Casimicrobium huifangae: one gene and its partners. The protein of the gene in region 3 interacts with the protein of the main gene of each other region in a pairwise test. Links are inferred from orthologs where the notes say so. Each region holds a gene or a part of one and is shown on either strand. Other genes may lie near its edges. The genes, in order: nth, FKL89_RS10480 and aceE.

Region 1 (6,377 bases), 2.8 Mb from region 3 along the record:
CTGTGCTGTTGTCGAAGCTGCCCTGCGTGAGGGCGCCATCGCTGCCCTTGCCCCAGCAGCGGGCGCTGCCATCGCCCAGGCGCGCGCAGGTGTGAAACAGCCCCGCTCGCACCTCCACCGCGTTGCTGATGCCGCGTACCGGCACTGGCACGGCACTGGCGCTGATACTGCCATTGCCGAGCACGCCAAACACTGTGTTGGCGCCCCAGCAGTGAATGCGACCGTTGTTGGTCACGGCACAGCTATGACTGCTGCCCGCAGAGAGCTGCGTGTAGATGGTCTGCGCCGATGCCGGCGCAGCGACGATCAGGGACAGGCCCAGTGCGGCCACGCCAGCGGCTACCAGCCGGCCTGATGATGGTTTGCTGTTCATGGTGCGAGCCCCGCGACGCCACAGGCGCGAATCAGGAAGTTGCGAATCTGTGGCCAGCTGGTGCGCGTTGCCCCGCCGCCAATGGCGCCTGCGGTGACCGCGCTGCCGCTCATGCCAGCCAGGGCACGTGCCGCCAGCACACCGTCGGTGGCCGCAGAGAAGATGCCATCGCCGTCGATATCAAGCTCGCAACGCGGCGCGACAAACTGTGGCACCGCGTGATCGTCACCACCAGTCGCGAAGTGGGTGGTGCCAATTTGCCCGGCACCATTGGCCCCCCAGCACTTGGCACTGCCGGCCGCGGTGAGGGCGCAGGTGTGGGTGCGTCCGGCGCTGACACTGACGAAGTTGTCGTTGCCAAGCACTTTCGCCGTGCCAACGGTGATGCCGGTGCCGACGATCGTGCCGTAGCCCAGTCGTCCGTTGCCGTTGTAGCCCCAGCATTCGATGCGCCCGGCGGCCTGGCGAACTGCGCAACTGTGCTGTTCGCCGGCGGCAATGGCCGTCACGCTGGTCAATGTCGGATAGGCGTTCACCCAGGTGTTGCTGGCCGTGGTGTTGCCGGTGCCCAGCATGCCGTAGGTATTGCTGCCCCAGCACACGACACCGCCCGAGACCAGTGCAGCGCAGGTGTGCAGCCAGCCAGCGGCGATCTGGCTGACGTTGGTGAGACTTTGCACGTCAACCGGCGTCCGCCGCGGCGAAACGTAGCTGCCGTCGCCAAGCTGGCCGTCGCTGTTGCGGCCCCAGCACTTGACTGTATTGCTGGCGAGCAGGGCGCAGGTGTGCAGGTGCCTGGCGCTGATCGCCGTGGCGGTGGTGATGCCAGCCACGTCAACCGGGTTGGTGAGATAGAAGTCGCTACCGCCATGGCCCAGCTCGCCGTCGCCGTTGTAGCCCCAGCACTTGATGCCGCCGCCCTGGCGCAGCGCGCAGCTGTGATCGCCCCCGGCGGCCACGGCGATGGCGTCGGTCACCGTGCCCACCAGCACTGGTGTACTGCTTGGGGTGGTGCCGCCATTGCCGAGCTGGCCACGAAAGTTGTAGCCCCAGCACTGCACCCGGCCATCGCGCAGCGCAGCGCAGTTGTGCGATGTACCGGCGGCAATGTGCACGGCGGTGTTGAGGCCGGCCACGCGGACCGGTTCCGGTGATTCCTGCCCGTTGCCGGATATGCCGTTGCCGAGCTGACCGCGAAAGTTATCGCCCCAGCAGTGCACGCCGCCGCTGTCGAGCAGGGCGCAGGTGTGATATTCGCCAGTGGCGATTTGCGTGTAGGGCTGCGCGATGGGCGCGCCGATGCTGCCCGCGAGCAGCAGTGTCGCCAGCACCGCCAGCAAGTGACGTAGCAGGCGGCGGGCGTTGAACGATGGGTAGAAAGGCGTCATGGGTGGCCGGAAAGAAGATCCGATACCCATCAAAGCGCAGCCGGGAAAAACCGGGTCAAAACCGCATTGGCAGACGGTTCGTTACAGCATCATCTTTTCGCTGTAAACCTTATTCAATAAGGGCTAGCAGCGCAAAAAGCGGTTAAGTCGACTGTTGGTACTTTTTGCCATGGAGCCCATATCGGTAGGCACTTTTACGAAAAAGCTGCTTGCCCGACAGAACGCCACGAGCGATCCGCGTCTACTGCTTCGCCGGTACCCGTTGCCGCAGCAGGCTCAGGTAAAGCGCACCATCCAGCGCCTGCCCGGTGCGCTGTGATTGCCACAGCGTTTCGCCGAGACACTCAAGGATTTCGTGCTTCGCTGCGTGCTCGTCGTCGTGCTTGGCGGCAAGCTGGGCGTGAATGGCGCGAATGCCTGGCGGCTGATCGATATCGAGCTGCTCCTGAATCGCAAGATGGAAGCCGAGATGCAGGAAAGGATTGATGTCCCCCGCTTCCGGCCGCCAGTCGGTCGTGATGAACGACTCCGGGTTCTGCAGGATGCGGTGGTATTCCGGGTGCAGCGCAATGATGGCGACGGTCTTTTCTTCCAGCGGCGTCAGCGCATCGCCACGGCGGAATTTTGCCCAGCTGTCGATGAAGAATTGCCGCGCCTGATCGCGGGAGGGGTTAAACATTTGCGCTCCGCGCAAGGACGAAGGACGACGCTCGCTGGCGCTCGCTAGGACGACGGCCGTTTCGGCCTATGACGCAAAGCTTGGCAACGAGGGTTGATCGAACCGAGAGAAGTGGTTGCATACCTTTGCGTCCTAGCGACCAGCGGGAGCGTCGTCCTTCGTCCTTCGTCCTGCGCGTGTTCGGCCCGAGTACTCGCACAGTTCGAAAACACAACAGACATCGCATCGAGGCGATCGGGCCGTACACGTGTATCTGCCATGCAGGATCAGCCAGTGATGCGCCGATTTCAGGAATTCTGGCGGCGTGAACTTCAGCAGTTTGCGTTCGACCTCGTCGACCGTTTTGCCGGGCGCGAGCTTCATGCGGTTGGCGACGCGGAACACGTGCGTGTCCACCGCCAGCGTGGGCTCGCCGAAGGCCTCGTTCAGCACGACGTTCGCCGTCTTGCGACCGACGCCCGGTAGCGCCTCCAGCGCGGCCCGATCATGCGGCACCTCACCGCCATGGCGCTCGATCAGTTGCCGTGCAGCGGCGATTGCGTTTTTGGCCTTGTTGCGAAAGAGTCCGATGGTCTTGATGTGCTCGGAAAGTTGCGCCTCGCCGAGCTGCACGAGATCGGCCGGTGTCTTCACGAACGGGAAAAACTTGCGCGTGGCGGCGTTCACTGATTTGTCGGTGGCCTGCGCCGAGAGCAGCACCGCGATCACCAACTGAAACGGGTTGCCGTATTCGAGCTCGGTCTTCGGATCGGGATTCGCCTTCGCCAGTGTGGCGAAGATGCGGTAGCGCTTTTCGGCGTTCATTTGCGCACTCTCACGCCCGCGGCGGTACGGCGGCACGCGCTTTCGCGCGGGCGAGAATGTCCGCAAGCAGCGCCTGCTTGTCCGACTGCGGCTTCGGCACATGCGCCGCCGCCCTGGCTTCGGCCCGTTCTGCAAAGCGCCGTTGATGCGCGATGTACTTCTTGCGCAGGTCACTGGCTTGAGGCTGGCGGGCAAGCAGCGTGTCGTGGACACGATTGGCAGGGGTGACGGCCGGGATCAGTGCGATGCAATCTACCGGGCAGGCGATGATGCAAAGCTCGCAGCCGGTGCAGTCGGCTGCGATCACCGTGTGCATCCGCTTCGAGGCGCCGACGATGGCGTCGGTCGGGCACACGGGCAGGCAGGCAGCGCAACCGATGCACGCGGCCTCGTCGATCAGCGCGACGTGTTCCGCCGCATAGGCATCAACGTCGTCAGCGAGAGCAATCGCGTCGCGTTGCAGCAAGCCTGCTAGTGCAACGCGGGTGACTTCGCCGCCTGGCGGGCAGCGGTTGAGATCGGCCTCGCCTGCGTGCATCGCGGACGCATAGGTGCGGCAATCGGCGTAGCCACAGCGCTGACACTGGGTTTGTGGCAGCAAAACATCGATTGCATCAAGGTCGGGTGAAACGGCAGCGGCTAACATCGGTGCAAATTATCGTGGAACCGCCCTTGCCGGCGGCTGCAATATGGCGGTGGAGGAGGTAGTGCCGGGAACAGTGCGTGCACAGGACGGCTCCGTGCCGCGTCTGGAGCGCGCGCCAGGGCATCGCGTGCCGGGCAGCTATGGGCCACTGTCGCGCTTGTCCGCCTGGTGGTTACGGCAGCGCGGCTGGCGCCTGGAGATCGCAGAGCCGATGCCGGACAAGTGCGTGATCATCATGTACCCGCACACCAGCAACTGGGATTTTCCGATTGGCCTGCTGACCAAGTGGGCGATTGGCCTCACGCTGCAGCGCGACGCCCTCCGCTTCGCTGGCAAAGAGAGCCTGTTCAAGTGGCCGTGGGGCTGGTTCTTCCGCGGCGTTGGCGGCTTTCCGGTCAATCGCAAGGCGTCAACCGGATTCGTGGAACAAATGGCGGCACGTTTCACCGCCGAACCGCGCATGCGCTTCGTGATCGCGCCAGAAGGTACGCGCAGCTATGTGCCGCATATGCGGTCGAGCTTCTACTACGTCGCAGTCGCGGCGAGGGTGCCCATTGCGTTGGGCGCCTTCGACTTTCCCGGCAAACGCGTCGTCGTTGACACCTTTCTCACGCCCTGCGGCGATGCAGCCACTGACCTGGCTGCGATTGATGGCTACTATCGCCAGCTGGGCAATCGTGGTTGCGTGCCGGAGAAGGCAGCGCCGTGGAAATTTCGCTCAAACGATGGCGGCTAGTCACTAGCTGCAAAAGATCCTCATTCGCGCAGCGTTGCTTGCGTGGTCCGCAGGAACGCGTCGTTTGCCGCGTTGAATCCCTGCGACGCACTACCTGTGCGGATTCGCAACAGATAGTAAGACGAGGGCAGGTTCCATAACACGCGCCCGTGGCGCAGCAGGCGGATCCACAGCTCGAAGTCCTCGGAATATCCACGCAGGCCGGCGTCGTACATGCCGACCGCGGTCAGCACGGACTTGCGATACATCACCGTACCGTGGTTCATGAACCAGCGGCTGCGCAGCCCAATCTCGCGCGTGATCACGTCCGGGTGTCGCACCAGCTGTCCTGCGGCCCAGGCACCGCCTGGTTGTTGCATGTAGTAGTTCAACGCCGTGCCGAGCACATCAATCGACGGCGTCGTCTGCATCAGTTCCCACTGCGCAAGGAAGCGGCCCGGCAGCGTGATGTCGTCCGAATCGACGCGGGCAATCAATTCGTGGCGGCAAGCCTCAATGCCAAGGTTGAGCGCCGCCGGGATGCCTACATTGGACGCTGAGTGCACGACACGGTAGCGCGGCTGCTTTGATCGCCCTTCGAGGTAGTTGAGAAGGTCCGTCTGATCGCTGCCGTCATTGACGATAACTATCTCCGCCGGCGGTTGGTCTGGATGCGCATTCTCGAGCAGGGCAAGATCGTACTCAATCGATGCGAGGCACTGGTTAAACCATGCGAGAGGGAGGCGGTGGACGGGAACCAAGACGGAAATCATTCCCGTATTGTGCTGTACACACTTGAATTTCGCCTCGACTGCATGTAGTCGGCACGATCAATATCCGGCTCGAAAGTCTGATGAAACAGCGCGAATTGGGGGCCACGTCAATGTCGCGGCAGATAGCCATCTGTTCGTGGGGCGACCGATCATGCGGCCCAAAAACTTCGGCAAAGCACTATTCGACGGGCGACCTAATCACCACACTGATTGTCATTGGTTGTCGTGCTATACCCATCCATACCGGAGGAGATCAACATGAAAAGAACATCTGTCGCACTGGCAGTGGTGGCAGCGTTGCTGGCGTGCTCGACGCTGGCGGAGGCAGCCGCGCCCGCTAGCGTTGCACTCCAATCGCATTCGGGCAATATGCTGCGCTGGGCAGCGGAGTTCCCGCATGCGATGGCGGTGATGCGTGTCGCAGCACCCGACGGCTCGGTGAGCAAGCGAAAATTCGGCGCCGAACAGCTATGTGGTCGGGGTGATGTTGGTGTCTACCCTTCCAGTAAGTCGTGACGTCAATCGCGCACCGCCACAAGTGGCGCGCCTGACCGCCTGTTGGTTACGGCAGCGCGGCTGGCGCCTGGAGATCGCGGTGCCGATGCCGGACAAGTGCGTCATCATCGTCTATCCGCACACCAGCAACTGGGACTTCCCGGTCAACCGCGAGGCGTCCACCGGCTTCGTCGGCCAGATGGCAGCGCGCTTTGCCACCGGGCCGCGCATGCGCTTTGCGCTGGCACCCGAGGGCACGCGCAGCCATGCAGTGCACATGCGGTTGAGCTTCTATACTGTGTCGCGCTCGGCACCTTCGACTTTGCGCGTCGGCGCATCGTCGTTGATACCTCTCTCATGCACTGCGGCGAGGCCACGACCGACCTCGCCGCCATCGAACGCTACTACCGCGACATCGAGGCCGTGGCTGCGTGACCGAGAAGGCGGGGGTGTGGTGGTTTCGTGACTGACCGTCGTACTGGGAGTGCGGCGCTTTCGCCAGTG
Region 2 (6,493 bases), 1.6 Mb from region 3 along the record:
ATCATGTTCCAGCGTGACTCCAGGTTGGGGTTGAACCAGGCGCGCCGTTCCACGCGAATGCCTGGGGCACCGGTGCCCAGCGAGGCATTGTAGGCGGCCACGATGGCGCCGACGTGGCTGGCGGCCGAACCCGCCGTCGAGGAGTTGCGCCCGTCCAGAATGAGCTGCAGGGGCGCGGGCTGGCCAGAACCCAGCCGTGCCGCGAAGTCCGGCGGAATACTGAGCACCAGCAAGGCCTTTTCTGCATCGACCATCTCGGCGATCTGCCGCGGCGAGGTGAGCGTGGCGGCGCGCACGAACACGCCGGTGCCATCGATCCGCGCCAGCAGCTCGGTCGACGCCGCACTGCGGCTTTGATCCAGCACGGCATAAGGCACGTGCGTGAGGTCGTAAGTGGCGCCATAGCCATATAGCAGGGCTTGCAGGAAGGCCGGGGCAATCAGCAGCGCACGGCTGGCCGGCTCCTTGATGAGTGCAAGGAGCTCTTTGCGCACCAAGGCGATGATCTGGGTGAATGTGACAATGAAGGAAGCCATGGCTGTCAGTCCAGTGACTTGCGCAGCGTGCGCTGTGTGGCGAACACCAGCACCACGGCGTAGAGGGAAAGGATGGCGACGCTGCGCAGGATGGTCGGCCCATGGTCGCCCGCCAGGAACAGCGTCTTGATCAGGCCCATGAAATGCGTGGCGGGCAGTAGTTGCGCTACGACCTGGATGACCAGCGGGACGTTGCGCAGGTCGAACACGAAGCCGGAGAGCATCATGGCCGGCATGAAGCTGACCAGCATGGCCAGCTGGCTGGCCTCGAACTGGTTGCGCGTCTTGCCGGAAATGAACAGCCCCAGCAGCAGCGAGACGAGCAGGTAAAGCATCGAGGCCAGGCACAGGATGGGCAGGGAGCCGCGCAGTGGCACCTCGAACAGGAAGCGCGCCGCCAGCAGGCACAGCACCAGGTCGATGGCACCGACCACCAGGTACGGCGCCAGCTTGGCGAAGATGAGTTCCAGCGGCCGCACGGGTGTGACGAACAGCGACTCCAGCGTGCCGCGCTCCCATTCGCGCGCGATCAGCAGCGACGTGAGGAAGGCGCCGATCAGCGTTAGCACCAGAACGATCAGTCCGGGCACCAGATACCAGCTGCTGTTGCCGGTTTCGTTGAACCACATGCGCTGCACCACCTCCACGCGCCCCAGCGCGGGTGGCTTGTTACCAGCACGGTCAACCTGCTTTTGCGCCCAAGTAGCGATGGCGCTGTTGACGTAGCCCTCCACGGTCTGCGCGGTGGTCGAGTTGACGCCGTTGAGCACCAGCTGGATGCGGGCATCGCCTGCTGCGAGCCGGCGCGAGAAGTCCTGCGGCACGCGCACGATGGCGTCCACCTCGCCTGCGCGCAGCAAGCGCTCGGCTTCGGTCATGTGTGTGACCCACACCGGTGAGAGGTAGATCGTTCCCTGGAAACCCGCGACCGCCGCGCGCGCATCGGGCGCGCTGTCTTCCAGCACCACCGCGACCGGCGCGTTCTTCACATCGAAAGACAGGCCGTAGCCGAACAGCAGAATCAGCGCAATCGGCAGCAGCAGTCCCACCGCCAGGTTGCTCTTGTCGCGCAGCATCTGGCGCACTTCCTTGCGCAGCAGGGCGATGAAACGCCGCATGAACTCCGGATGCCTCATGCGCGGCCTCCCGGGTTCCTGTCCCGGCCGTCGGCGCGACCCTGCTCGACGATGGAAATGAAGGCGCTGTTCATGTCGGTGCCGCCGTCACCGCCTGCCTGCTCGCGCACCGCCTGCGGCGTGCCAAGCGCCAGCACCTTGCCGGCATCCTGGATGGCGATGCGGTCGCAATACTCGGCCTCTTCCATGAAGTGCGTGGTGACGATGACCGTCACCCCCGCCTGGGCGAGCGCGGTGATGGTGCGCCAGAAGGCGCGCCGCGCCAGCGGGTCGATGCCGCTGGTGGGCTCATCGAGGAACAGGATGTCTGGCTCGTGCAGCAGGCCGGTGGCCATGGCCAGGCGCTGCTTGTAGCCACCTGGCAGCAGGCCGCTGATGGCGGTGGGCTCCAGGCCGAACTGGGCGAGCGTGGCCGCCACTCGCGTGCGCAGCGCCTGGCCGCGCAGCCCATAGGCACCGCCGAAAAATTCCAGGTTCTCGCGCACCGTCAGGTTGCCGTAGAGCGCGAACTTTTGCGACACGTAGCCGATGCGCGCCCGTGCCTGGGCGCGCGCCGTGCGCAGATTCATGCCGGCCACTTCCAAATGCCCGCTGCTGGCCGGCAGCAGACCGCAGAGCATGCGGAAGGTGGTTGTCTTGCCTGCTCCGTTGGGACCGAGCAGACCGAAGATCTCGCCCCGCGCCACATCGAAGGAGGTGCTGGCGACAGCGGTGAAGTCGCCAAACGTGCGTACCAGATCGCGCACCACGATCACCGGCCCGTTCCCATTGCCATTCGAGGACATCTGCGGGGACGACGTGGGCGCTCCGGGAGACGATGCCGATACCCGGGTCGTCGACTCCGCGCCCTCGGCATGTTGCTGGCGCAGCATCATCATGAAAGCGTCTTCGAGTTCTTCCGGGCGCGGCTGGTAGTCGATGTCGCCGAGCAGTCCGTCCAGCACGTGGGTTTCCACCTTGGGCTGGCGGATGAACCACACCGCGCCGCCTTTGGGCACCGCATCGACGATCAATCGATCGGCGTCGATCAATCGTGCCTGCAGGTCGCGGGCGGGCATACCGGACGGTGGCGTGGCCACATAGGTCACCCCTCGGGCGCGTTCGCGCAGCGCGCCCGGAGCACCTTCGGCGAGCAGCAGGCCTTTGTGCATCACGAACACCTGGGTGCAGCGCTCGGCCTCGTCCATGTAGGCGGTGCTGACGATCACGCTCAGCCTTTCGTCATCGACCAGCTGCTGCACGATCTGCCACAGATCGCGGCGCGACAGCGGATCGACGCCCACGCTGGGCTCGTCCAGCAGCAGCAAGTCCGGCGAGCGCACCAGCGTGCAGGCCAGACCCAGCTTCTGCTTCATGCCGCCCGAGAGCTTGCCGGCCGGACGTGCGGTAAAGCGCGCCATGTCGGTCATTTCCAGCATGCGCGCGAAGCGCTCGCGGCGCACTGCCTGCGGCACGCCGTGCAGATCGGCGTAGAGGTCCAGATTTTCCTGCACGCTCAGGTCTTCGTACAGGCCGAAGCGCTGCGGCATGTAGCTGATGCGGTCCTGCACCGTTTGCGGGTCGTGGGCGACGTCGATGCCCAGCACGCGCAATGTCCCCGCATCGGGCTTGAGCAGTCCGGCCATCATGCGCATCAAGGTGGTCTTGCCGGCACCGTCCGGGCCGACCAGGGCCGTCAACTCACCCGCCCGCACCGTCAGCGACAAGCCGCCCACCGCATGCAAGGGACCGCCGCCCGGCGCCTCGAAGGTCTTGCGCAGCCCATCGGCGACGACCGTCGCGCCGCCATCGCTCATTGCGCGGTGCCCGCTGTCAGGTGGACGGTGGCCGGCTGCCCCAGGCGCAGCACATCCTGCGGGTCATCGACCAGTACGCGCAGCTCGTAGAGAAGGCTGGTGCGCAACGCTTCAGTCTGTACCGACTTGGGCGTGAACTCGGCCACCGAGGAGATGTAGCCGATCTTGCCCGCGATGGACTGGCCGGGGGAGCCATCCGTGGTCACACGTGCCGGCATACCGGGTTTGACCCGACCCAGGTCAGGCTCGCCCACATAGACACGCACCCACTTGGGCTGGGTCAGCGCCAGGGCCAGCACAGGTTTCTGCGGTGTCGCCATGTCGCCGGGTTCGAGCAGGCGCGAACGCACCACGGCGTCTGCCGGCGCCTTGAGTTGGCCTTGAGCGATCTGGTGCTGCAGCAAGGCCAGTTGCGCCTGCGCCGCCTTGAGCTGCGCCTCGGCGCCGGCCACGTCCTCTGCGCGCGGTCCCAGTTCTGTCAGACGCAAGGCTTCTTGTTGATCCGTCAGCTTGGCCTGGACAACCTGCAGATGGCTTTTGGCGCGGTCCAGATCTTGCGCACTGACACCACGCCCCTGCGTGTTGGCGGCGATGCCTTGCAAACGTTGCAGATCCTGCTCGGCCTGTGCGGCATCGACCTGGGCTGCAGTCACACGGCTCCTGGCCTGGGCGATTTCCTGCGGCCGTGCACCATTGCGCAAACGTTGCAGGGTTTGCTGCTGAACACCAATCTGCGCTTGTGCCTGTTCGGCCTGCAAGGCCAGGGTGCGGGTATCCAGCACTCCCAGCACGACTCCTGCGTTCACGCGATCGCCTTCCTCGACGCGCAATTCAGCCACACGGCCACTGCCATCGAAGGCCAACGCAATCTGGCGGATGTCCACGTTGCCGTGCAGCACCAGCGCATCGTCGTGGCCCTGGTTTCGCTGGTGCATCCACGCCCAAGCACCCAAGGCCAACACAACCAGGAGAACAAGGGCAATGAGCGGTTTTTTCATGATGAATATCCAGAAAGGGACATGAGGGGAGGATGTATTGCGCACCAGATATTAAATTGATTTTAAAGTTAATCTATTCGACAATGCAAGCCTTATCTACTTTGGAAAACAAGGGATGATCAAACCCGCACGCGGACTTCGTTCGGATGGCGAAGCCACAAAAACACGAATACTGGAGGCTGCAGGTGAGCTGTTCGCCGAAACGGGCTACGCCGAAACGTCCAACAAGGACATCGCCGCCCGGGCGCAGGTGGATCTGGCTTCCATCAACTATCACTTCGGCAACCGCAGCGGCCTGTACCAGGCCGTATTGGCAGCGGCCCATGGCCAGCTGCTGGGCATGGCCGACCTGCAGCAACTGGTTGGTAGCGAATCGCCACCAGAATCGAAATTGCGTGTGCTGATAGAGCAACTGGTCGCGCAGGCCATGCAAGAACCTCAAGCCTGGCAGCTGCGTGTCCTTGCCAGGGAGGTGTTGGCGCCAAGTTCACATCTGCAGGTGCTGTTCCAGGATGAAGCGCTGCCCAAGATGTTGCTCGTCAAACGACTACTCAGCGAGATTACCGGAATACCTGCAGAAGATCCGGCCGTGACCCGTTGCCTGATGAACGTGATTACCCCCTGCCTGATGCTGCTGGTCGGCGGGCGCACCTTCCCGGGGCCTTTGAAAGAGGTTTTTCAGATGCCTCCCCAGATGGTTGCCGACCACCTGTTCCACTTCGCCATGGGCGGGCTGGGTGCGATAGCCCGGGAGTACGCTGAACGGGCAAGAGCCTGAGGCAATCTTCAGTTATCTACGATTCGTACTGCTCCAAGGACAAAATTTCAAAAAATCAGCCATCACACTAAATAATCAACCATTATCACGTCTTAGATTTCGTATATTTAAAACATTGCGTTGCGTAATCATAGTATGTAATATCATATTACGTAATACGGTACGAAATTCGAGGATGCCATGGCCAGAGCCGGAATTTACAAATCAGAAGTCGTCAGAGCGCGTAACAATCTGTTGGCAATGGGGCGCTACCCATCAATCGATGCCATCCGAGGCGAACTAGGCAATACCGGCTCGAAAGGCACGATCCACCGCTACTTGAAGGAAATCGAGGAAGAGGAAGGCGGGAGTACCGGCGCTCAGGTTGCCGTCAGCGAAGCCATCCAGGATCTGGCTGGCAGACTCGCTGAGCGCCTGCATGAAGAAGCTGATCAGCGCTTGGCGGCTCTGACCGACAAGCACAAGGCAGAAATTGCAGCGCTGAACGACAGCATCACCGCATTACGTAACGAAGCGGAATCCTTCCGCAGTCAGTCTGAGCGTCAGGCCGTGGAATTGGCGGCAGAGAGAGCGGCGCATACCGAAACCCTGTCCACGCTTCAGGAAGAGAGAATCGTTCGGGCGCAAATGTCTCAGCGTATCCTGGATATGGAGGGGTTGCTGGCTAAGGAAGATGCGCACCGCGTATCGCTGGAAGAGAAGCACCGGCACGCCAGAGAGGCGCTGGAGCATTTCCGCACTGCGGCGAAGGAGCAACGGGAGCAAGATCAGCGTCAGTTCGAGCAGCAGATTCAGTTTTTGCAGGGCGAATTGCGGGCAGTCAAGGAAACAGTGAACGCGAAACAACAGGAACTCATCCGTAGCCACGAGGACAATGCCCGCTTGTCCAGCGAACAGGGCCATCTTCGTGCCGAATTGCACCGACTTGAAACCGAGATTCGGCCGCTACGTACAGCCCGAGAGCAATTGGCTGTTTCCGAGTTGAAGAATCAACAGTTAGAAGAGCGCCAGGCACAGGCTGCAACGCGAGTTGAAGAATTGCTCATCGAGGCCCAGGGCTATGCTCAAAAGCTTGAGGAGTCCACCCATGCCGGCGTTCGCCTAGAGGCTGAATTGACCGCAGCGAAAGCCGTGTTAGCGAGCCACGAACAGATCCTGCAAAAGCTCACCGTCAGTCAATCAGCGGCGCCGAAAGTAAGCGGTAAACCTAAGGGGGGCACCAAGAAGCAGGAGTCACTCTTTGACTCGG
Region 3 (6,750 bases):
GTGAAATAGCGACCACCGATGCCGCCCAGCGAGCTGATCGAGAAGCAGCCGCCCTGCATCTGGTCGGGCTTCAACTTGCCTTCGCGTGCGAGGCCTGCGAGTTCGCTCATCTCCTTGGCGATCTGCACGATGCCCTTCTGGTCGGCGTTCTTGATGACGGGCACCACGAGGCCATTTGGCGTGTCGGCCGCAAAGCCGATGTTGTAGTAGCTCTTGAGGATCAGGTTGTCACCGTCGAGACTCGAATTGAAGTTCGGGAACTTCTTCAATGCCACGACGGTTGCCTTGATCATGAACGCGAGCATGCTGACCTTGACGCCGCTCTTCTCGATCTCCTTGTTCAATTGAACGCGGAAAGCCTCGAGATCGGTGATATCGCAATCGTCGTGATTGGTGACGTGCGGGATCATCACCCAGTTGCGGTGCAGGTTGGCACCGGAGATTTTCTTGATGCGCGACAGCGGTTTCGCTTCCACGGTGCCGAACTTCGAGAAATCCACCTTTGGCCACGGCAACAGGCCAAGCGCTGCACCGCCATCGCCGCCCGTCGTAGAGGCTGCTGGTGCTGCAGCGGCACCGCTCATCACGCCCTTGACGAAGCCCTGCACGTCTTCGATCAGGATGCGGCTCTTCGGGCCACTGCCCTTGACGCGACCGAGATCCACGCCGAGCTCGCGAGCGAACTTGCGCACCGACGGCGAGGCGTGCGCCTTGCTGAAGCTCGCTTCGTTGATGGCGCTTGCGGCTGCTGCTGGAGCGGGTGACGCCACGACTGGAGCGGCTGCAGGCACCGGCGCGGGCGCAGGCGCTGCTGCCACGGCAGGCGCCGCCGCGACCGGCGCACTGGTGGCACCGGCGGCACCAGCGGCCTCAACGATCACAACAATCGCACCTTCGGAAACCTTGTCGCCAAGATTGACCTTGATCTCCTTGACAACACCGGCCGCCGTGGACGGCACTTCCATTGTCGCCTTGTCGGACTCAAGCGTCACCAGCGACTGCTCAAGTTTGACCGTGTCGCCCACCTTGACCAGGATTTCGATGACAGGGATGTCCTTGAAATCGCCGATGTCGGGGACTTTGACTTCGACTGCGCCGCCGCCTGATGCGGGTGCGGCGGGCGCAGCTTGTGCAGCCGCAACAGGGGCGGATGCGGGGGCCGCAGCCGCTTTCGCCGGCGCCGGGGCTGGCGCGGCTGCGCCTGCCTCAATCACCGCCACGACCGAACCTTCGCTCACCTTGTCGCCAAGCTTCACGCGCAGTTCCACGACGGTGCCTGCCGCTTCGGCCGGCACTTCCATCGTGGCCTTGTCGGATTCGAGCGTGACGAGCGATTGCTCCTTCGCCACCACGTCGCCGACCTTGACCAGCACTTCGATGACCGGGATGTCCTTGTAGTCGCCGATGTCCGGGACTTTCAGTTCCTGCTTTGCCATGATTTGTCCCGCTCCTTAAACCGTGGTCGGGTTCGGTTTGTTCGGATCAATGCCGTATTTCTTGATCGCGTCCGCCACCACCTTGCGCTCAATGACGCCGTCTTCCGCCAGCGCGGTGAGCGCCGCCACCGTCACGTAGAAGCGGTTCACCTCAAAGAAGCGGCGCAGGTTCTCGCGACTGTCCGAACGGCCAAAGCCGTCGGTGCCGAGCACCTTGTACGTCTTCTTGATGTAGGGTCGCACGCTGTCGGCGTAGATACGCATGTAGTCGGTGGCGGCGACCACCGGGCCGGCCCTGGACATGACGCATTTGGCGACGTGCGGCACGCGCGGTTCGTCCATCGGGTGCAGCAGATTCCAGCGCTCGCAGTCGATGCCGTCGCGGCGCAGTTCGTTGAAGCTCGGCGCGCTCCAGAGGTCACTCTCCACGCCCCAGTCGGTGCGCAGCAGATCGGCCGCCGCGATGACCTCGCGCAGGATGGTGCCGGAGCCGGTGAGCTGCACACGCATGCCCTTCTTCTTCTCCTTGCCGCCTTCCTTGAACAGGTACATGCCCTTGATGATGTCCGCCTCGGCGCCGGCCGGCATGTCAGGATGAACGTAGTTTTCGTTCATCACGGTCAGGTAGTAGTACTCGTCGTGCTGCTCATCGAGCATGCGCTTCACCGCGTGCTGGGTGATGATCGCGACCTCATACTGGAAGGTCGGGTCATAGGTGCGCACGTTCGGGATCGAACTGAACCACACATGGCTGTGGCCGTCTTCGTGCTGCAGCCCTTCGCCGTTGAGCGTGGTGCGGCCCGCCGTGCCGCCCACCAGCAGGCCGCGCGCGCGCATGTCGCCCGCCGCCCAGCAAAGGTCACCGATGCGCTGGATGCCGAACATCGAATAGAAGATGTACACCGGCAGCATCGGCACGTTGTTGTTGCTGTAGCTGGTCGCCGCAGCGATCCAGTCGGCCATGCCGCCCGCCTCGTTGATGCCTTCCTGCAGGATCTGGCCGTCCTTGGCCTCCTTGTAGAACATCAGCTGGTCGGCATCGACCGGCTGATAGTTCTGGCCCTGCTGGTTCCAGATGCCGAGCTGACGGAACATCCCTTCCATGCCGAAGGTGCGCGATTCGTCGGGCACGATGGGCACCACATGGCGGCCGATCGATTTGTCCTTGACCAGCGTGTTGAGGATGCGCACGAAGGCCATGGTGGTCGAGATTTCGCGATCACCGGTGCCCTTCAATTGCGAATCGAAGGCGCTCACCTCCGGCGTCGGCAGGCTGACACTCTTGGTGCGGCGTTGCGGCAGGTAGCCGCCCAGTGCCTCGCGGCGCTCGCGCATGTATTTGCCTTCCGGCGAATCAGGCGCGGGCTTGAAGTACGGATAGCTGGCGAGGTCTTCGTCCTTGACCGGGATGCCAAAGCGGTCGCGCATCTGGCGCAACGATTCGAGATCCATCTTCTTGGCCTGGTGGGCGATGTTGAGGCCCTCGCCACTGTGGCCCATGCCGTAGCCCTTGACCGTCTTGGCGAGGATCACCGTCGGCTGGCCCTTGTGTTTGACCGCGCTGTCGTAGGCGGCGTAGATCTTGTGCGGATCGTGGCCACCGCGATTGAGGCGCCACACATCCTCGTCGGACATGTTGGCCACCATCTCGCGCAATTGCGGATATTTGCCGAAGAAGTGCTCGCGCACATAGGCGCCGTCGCGCGCCTTCATGACCTGATATTCGCCGTCGATCACCTCTTCCATGCGCTTGACCAGCGTGCCGTCCCGGTCGCGGGCGAGCAGCTGATCCCAGTAGCCGCCCCAGATCAGTTTGATGACGTTCCAGCCGGAACCACGGAAGTCGCCTTCGAGCTCCTGGATGATCTTGCCATTGCCGCGCACCGGCCCATCGAGTCGCTGCAGGTTGCAGTTGATAACGAAGACGAGGTTGTCGAGACCTTCACGGCCGGCCATGCTGATGGCGCCGAGGGACTCCGGTTCATCCATTTCGCCGTCGCCGCAGAACACCCAGACCTTGCGCCCTTCGGTGTTGGCGAGACCGCGGGCGTGCAGGTATTTGAGGAACCGCGCCTGATAGATCCCCATCAGCGGGCCGAGACCCATCGACACCGTCGGAAGTTGCCAGAAATCGGGCATCAGCCACGGATGCGGGTAACTTGAAATGCCCTTGCCATCCACCTCCTGCCGGAAGTTGTCCATCTGGTCCTGGCTCAGGCGACCGAGCATGAAGGCGCGGGCGTAGACGCCCGGCGCGCTGTGGCCCTGCACGTAAACGAGATCACCACCGTGGTTGGCCGAAGGGGCGTGCCAGAAGTGATTGAAGCCGACGTCATAGAGCGTGGCAGCGGAGGCGAACGAGGAAATGTGGCCGCCGAGTTCGAGATCCTTCTTGCCGCCGCGCAGCACCATCATCGCGGCGTTCCAGCGCACGTAGCTGCGCAGCTTGTGCTCGATCTCATGGTCGCCCGGGCTCTTGGCCTCGAGGTGGGCCGGGATGGTGTTGAGGTAGGCCGTATTCGGTGAGAACGGCGCTTTGCCACCGGTGCGGCGCGCCTTGTCAAACAGTGCCTCAAGCAGGAAGTGGGCGCGTTCGTAGCCTTCGTTGGCGATCACGCTGTCGAGTGAGTCGAGCCAGTCACTGGTCTCCTGCGGGTCAAGGTCGTTCCGACCCGACAGATTGCGGTTTTGCATCATGTTCCTCCTTGCGTTGTCTGCCCTGCATCGCCCGCTCACGCGGCCTTTACGCACATTGTCGCGTGTGTGCAATGCACAAAATGTTGCCGTGGTGACAGGTTCGCTAATCGCACACTGTCGCAACGGCGAATGCGGAAATTCTAGAAGAGATTTCGCATTGTGGAAAGCGATTCCATAATTATTTTCTCCGTTATGGCTTAGTTGCTTGATCCCCATTCAAACCGGGCTTATCGGGCCAATTGCCAACAAGTCGACTTTTCATTGAAATAAGCCATTAGCCCAATCGGGACGGGGCTTCAGAAAAAAAGATGCTTCGCCAAATGCGGCGATTTTCAGTCGCGCCGGCCGTTGCTTCCTAAAATCGCAGCACCACTTCTGACCGATCGGCCAGAAGCCCCTCTGACGACACAAGGCTTTTTTATGCAGATCCGTCATCTCATCGCCGTGAGCATCGCGCTGGCACTGGCACCGCTGGTTGCACCGACTTTCGCGCAGTCCTATCCGGCCAAGGCGATCAAGTTCGTCGTGCCGTTCCCCGCAGGCAGCGCCACCGACGTCGTTGGCCGCGTGCTCGCCGAAGCGATGGGCAAGGAGCTCGGCCAGCCGATCGTGGTCGACAACAAGTCCGGTGCCCAGGGCACCATCGGCGCCAACGAGGTGAAGGGCGCTGCGGCCGACGGCTACACGCTGCTGGTCACCACCAGCACCACCCAGGCGGCAGTGACCAGCCTGCTCAAGAAAGTCCCGTACGACCCGGTGAAGGACTTCACGCCGATTGGCAAGATTGCGACGACGCCGTTCGTGCTGATCGTCAACGACAAAGTGCCCGCGACCGACCTCAAGAGCTTCATCGCCTACGTCAAGGCCAATCCGGGCAAGGTGCGCTTTGGCCAGGGATCGTCGGGCTCGTGGGTGTCCGGCTCGCTGTTCGCTTCGATGATCCAGGGCGACATGCAGATGATTCCGTACAAGGGCATTCCGCCGGCAATCACCGACATGCTGGGCGGCAACATTGAAGTGGTGTTCGCCGATCTCGGCAATGCCCAGGCACAGATCAAGGGCGGCAAGGTGAAGGCGTTTGGCGTCACCAGCACCAAACGCTCCGGCGCGTTGCCGGATCTGCCAGCGATCGCGGAACAGGTACCGGGCTACGAGCTGGTGCCATGGTTCGCGCTGATGGCGCCGGCCAACCTGCCGAAAGACATCGCTGCCAAGCTCACCACCACATTGCAGAAGGTGCTCGCCAGCACCGACGTCAAGGCCAAGCTGCACGCGGGCGGTTTCGACATCGACTCCACCGACGCCGCCGCCCTCGCCCGCCTGATCGACAGCGAAGTCAAGCGCTGGGGCCAGCTCACCAAAGCGGCGAAGATCGAGGCGGAATGAGGCTGATATCACGTTTGCAGCAAGCGGGCTGATACGTTGACCCAGGTCCGGCCTATCGAGGTCGTCAGCGCGACACGCCTGTCGCGTCACGATTTCATGGAACGATCCGCGCTCGGCCTGTCGCTGCAGCGACTCGCTGACCCCCGCATCACCGCGAGCATCGCCTTCCAGAACCGAGTCGGACTACCGGCCGTTTACAACCATCGCCTGGCGCAAAGTCAGTCAGACGTATTGCTGTTCATCCACGATGACGTCTGGATTGATGACATTTTTCTGGCGGATCGCCTGCTGCAGGCGGTCACGGCGTTTGATGTCGTAGGCGTCGTCGGAAATACCCGTTGTAGCGAGGGGCAGGTGTCGTGGGCGTTTACCGATGAGCAGCTGAACTGGGATGCCGAGGATTGCCTCAGTGGTGCTATCGCCAACGGCGCCGAGCCGTTTGGTCGCGTGTCCCGCTTCGGATCAAGCACGACACCATGTCGGCTCGTCGATGGCGTATTCATTGCGGTGAACAGGGATGCGGCTATGAGCCGTGGCGCCCGTTTTAACGAGCAGTTCAGCTTCCACTTTTACGACATGGACTTCTGCCGCGAAGCCCATGCACGTGGGCTTCGCATTGGCACCTGGCCAATCAGCATCACCCACCAGAGTCCGGGCAATTTCCGCAGCGACGCGTGGCGCGAGGCTTGCGCCCGCTATCGGCAAAAGTGGGAGGCGTCTACTACCACTGCCGACCAGCCGCGCGGCATTGAAGGGGCGTGACCTGACGGCAAAGCAACGCCCGCCATTGCAAAACGGAGCCCAAAAAAAGCGCGGCGCACCTGGGTGCGCCGCAGCGGGCCGTGCAAACCGGCCGTTATCCTCAGGAGATCAGGCGCGACGGCGGCGACGCAGGGTCAGCGCGCCAACCATCGCGGCAGCGAAAGTCACCAACCCGGCGCCAAGCGGTCCCCACGCCGGCACTATCGACGGCGCGTCGGCGCAAGAAATGGCGACCGTGACCGTTCCGCCCTGCGGCGTTGTCGAATTGACATAAAAGCCAATGCCGATTGAGCCAGCCGGGAGCGGGCCGTTCACCGTGTAGCTGAGGGTGCCCGGGCCTGTCAACGGCCCGGCCAAAACCGGCGTACCCGTCGAATTGCCAACGATGGAGACAGATGACGACGTCGCCGTGCCCATCGTGACTGAAATGCTGACCCGATCGCCGGCAACAAATGCCAGCGTCGGATTG

The links.
Region 1: the proteins of aceE (region 3) and nth interact in binary tests that used the Escherichia coli proteins (3 or more experiments, as listed by UniProt). The link is inferred for Casimicrobium huifangae from one-to-one orthologs.
Region 2: the proteins of aceE (region 3) and FKL89_RS10480 interact in binary tests that used the Escherichia coli proteins (3 or more experiments, as listed by UniProt). The link is inferred for Casimicrobium huifangae from one-to-one orthologs.

Annotation. Positions count from the first base shown.
Region 1 is NZ_CP041352.1:3,432,386-3,438,762, reverse strand. Bases 1,409-4,292 are described here. They hold nth (endonuclease III), read right to left. Parts: upstream 3,245-4,292; coding sequence 2,573-3,244; downstream 1,409-2,572. Other genes in these bases: FKL89_RS15480 (1-acyl-sn-glycerol-3-phosphate acyltransferase), read left to right, coding at 3,934-4,292; FKL89_RS15485 (RnfABCDGE type electron transport complex subunit B), read right to left, coding at 3,255-3,890; FKL89_RS15495 (DUF1841 family protein), read right to left, coding at 2,003-2,440; FKL89_RS15500 (RCC1 domain-containing protein), read right to left, coding at 1,409-1,761. Outside these bases: FKL89_RS15505 (RCC1 domain-containing protein), read right to left, coding at 1-373; more of FKL89_RS15500, read right to left, coding at 370-1,408; more of FKL89_RS15480, read left to right, coding at 4,293-4,626; FKL89_RS15475 (glycosyltransferase), read right to left, coding at 4,647-5,378; FKL89_RS15470 (hypothetical protein), read left to right, coding at 5,637-5,894; FKL89_RS15465 (lysophospholipid acyltransferase family protein), read left to right, coding at 5,869-6,339. UniProt on the Escherichia coli protein: DNA repair enzyme that has both DNA N-glycosylase activity and AP-lyase activity. The DNA N-glycosylase activity releases various damaged pyrimidines from DNA by cleaving the N-glycosidic bond, leaving an AP (apurinic/apyrimidinic) site.
Region 2 is NZ_CP041352.1:2,299,079-2,305,571, forward strand. Bases 1,069-4,068 are described here. They hold FKL89_RS10480 (ATP-binding cassette domain-containing protein), read right to left. Parts: upstream 3,469-4,068; coding sequence 1,669-3,468; downstream 1,069-1,668. Other genes in these bases: FKL89_RS10475 (ABC transporter permease), read right to left, coding at 1,069-1,672; FKL89_RS10485 (HlyD family secretion protein), read right to left, coding at 3,465-4,068. In the rest of the region: FKL89_RS10470 (ABC transporter permease), read right to left, coding at 1-536; more of FKL89_RS10475, read right to left, coding at 542-1,068; more of FKL89_RS10485, read right to left, coding at 4,069-4,466; FKL89_RS10490 (TetR/AcrR family transcriptional regulator), read left to right, coding at 4,582-5,244; FKL89_RS10495 (DNA-binding protein), read left to right, coding at 5,425-6,493. UniProt on the Escherichia coli protein: Part of the ABC transporter complex YbhFSR that could be involved in efflux of cefoperazone. Probably responsible for energy coupling to the transport system.
Region 3 is NZ_CP041352.1:676,591-683,340, reverse strand. The notes cover bases 1,252-4,508. They hold aceE (pyruvate dehydrogenase (acetyl-transferring), homodimeric type), read right to left. Parts: upstream 4,134-4,508; coding sequence 1,452-4,133; downstream 1,252-1,451. Other genes in these bases: aceF (dihydrolipoyllysine-residue acetyltransferase), read right to left, coding at 1,252-1,436. In the rest of the region: more of aceF, read right to left, coding at 1-1,251; FKL89_RS03085 (Bug family tripartite tricarboxylate transporter substrate binding protein), read left to right, coding at 4,554-5,519; FKL89_RS03080 (glycosyltransferase), read left to right, coding at 5,616-6,281; FKL89_RS03075 (hypothetical protein), read right to left, coding at 6,390-6,750. UniProt on the Escherichia coli protein: Component of the pyruvate dehydrogenase (PDH) complex, that catalyzes the overall conversion of pyruvate to acetyl-CoA and CO(2).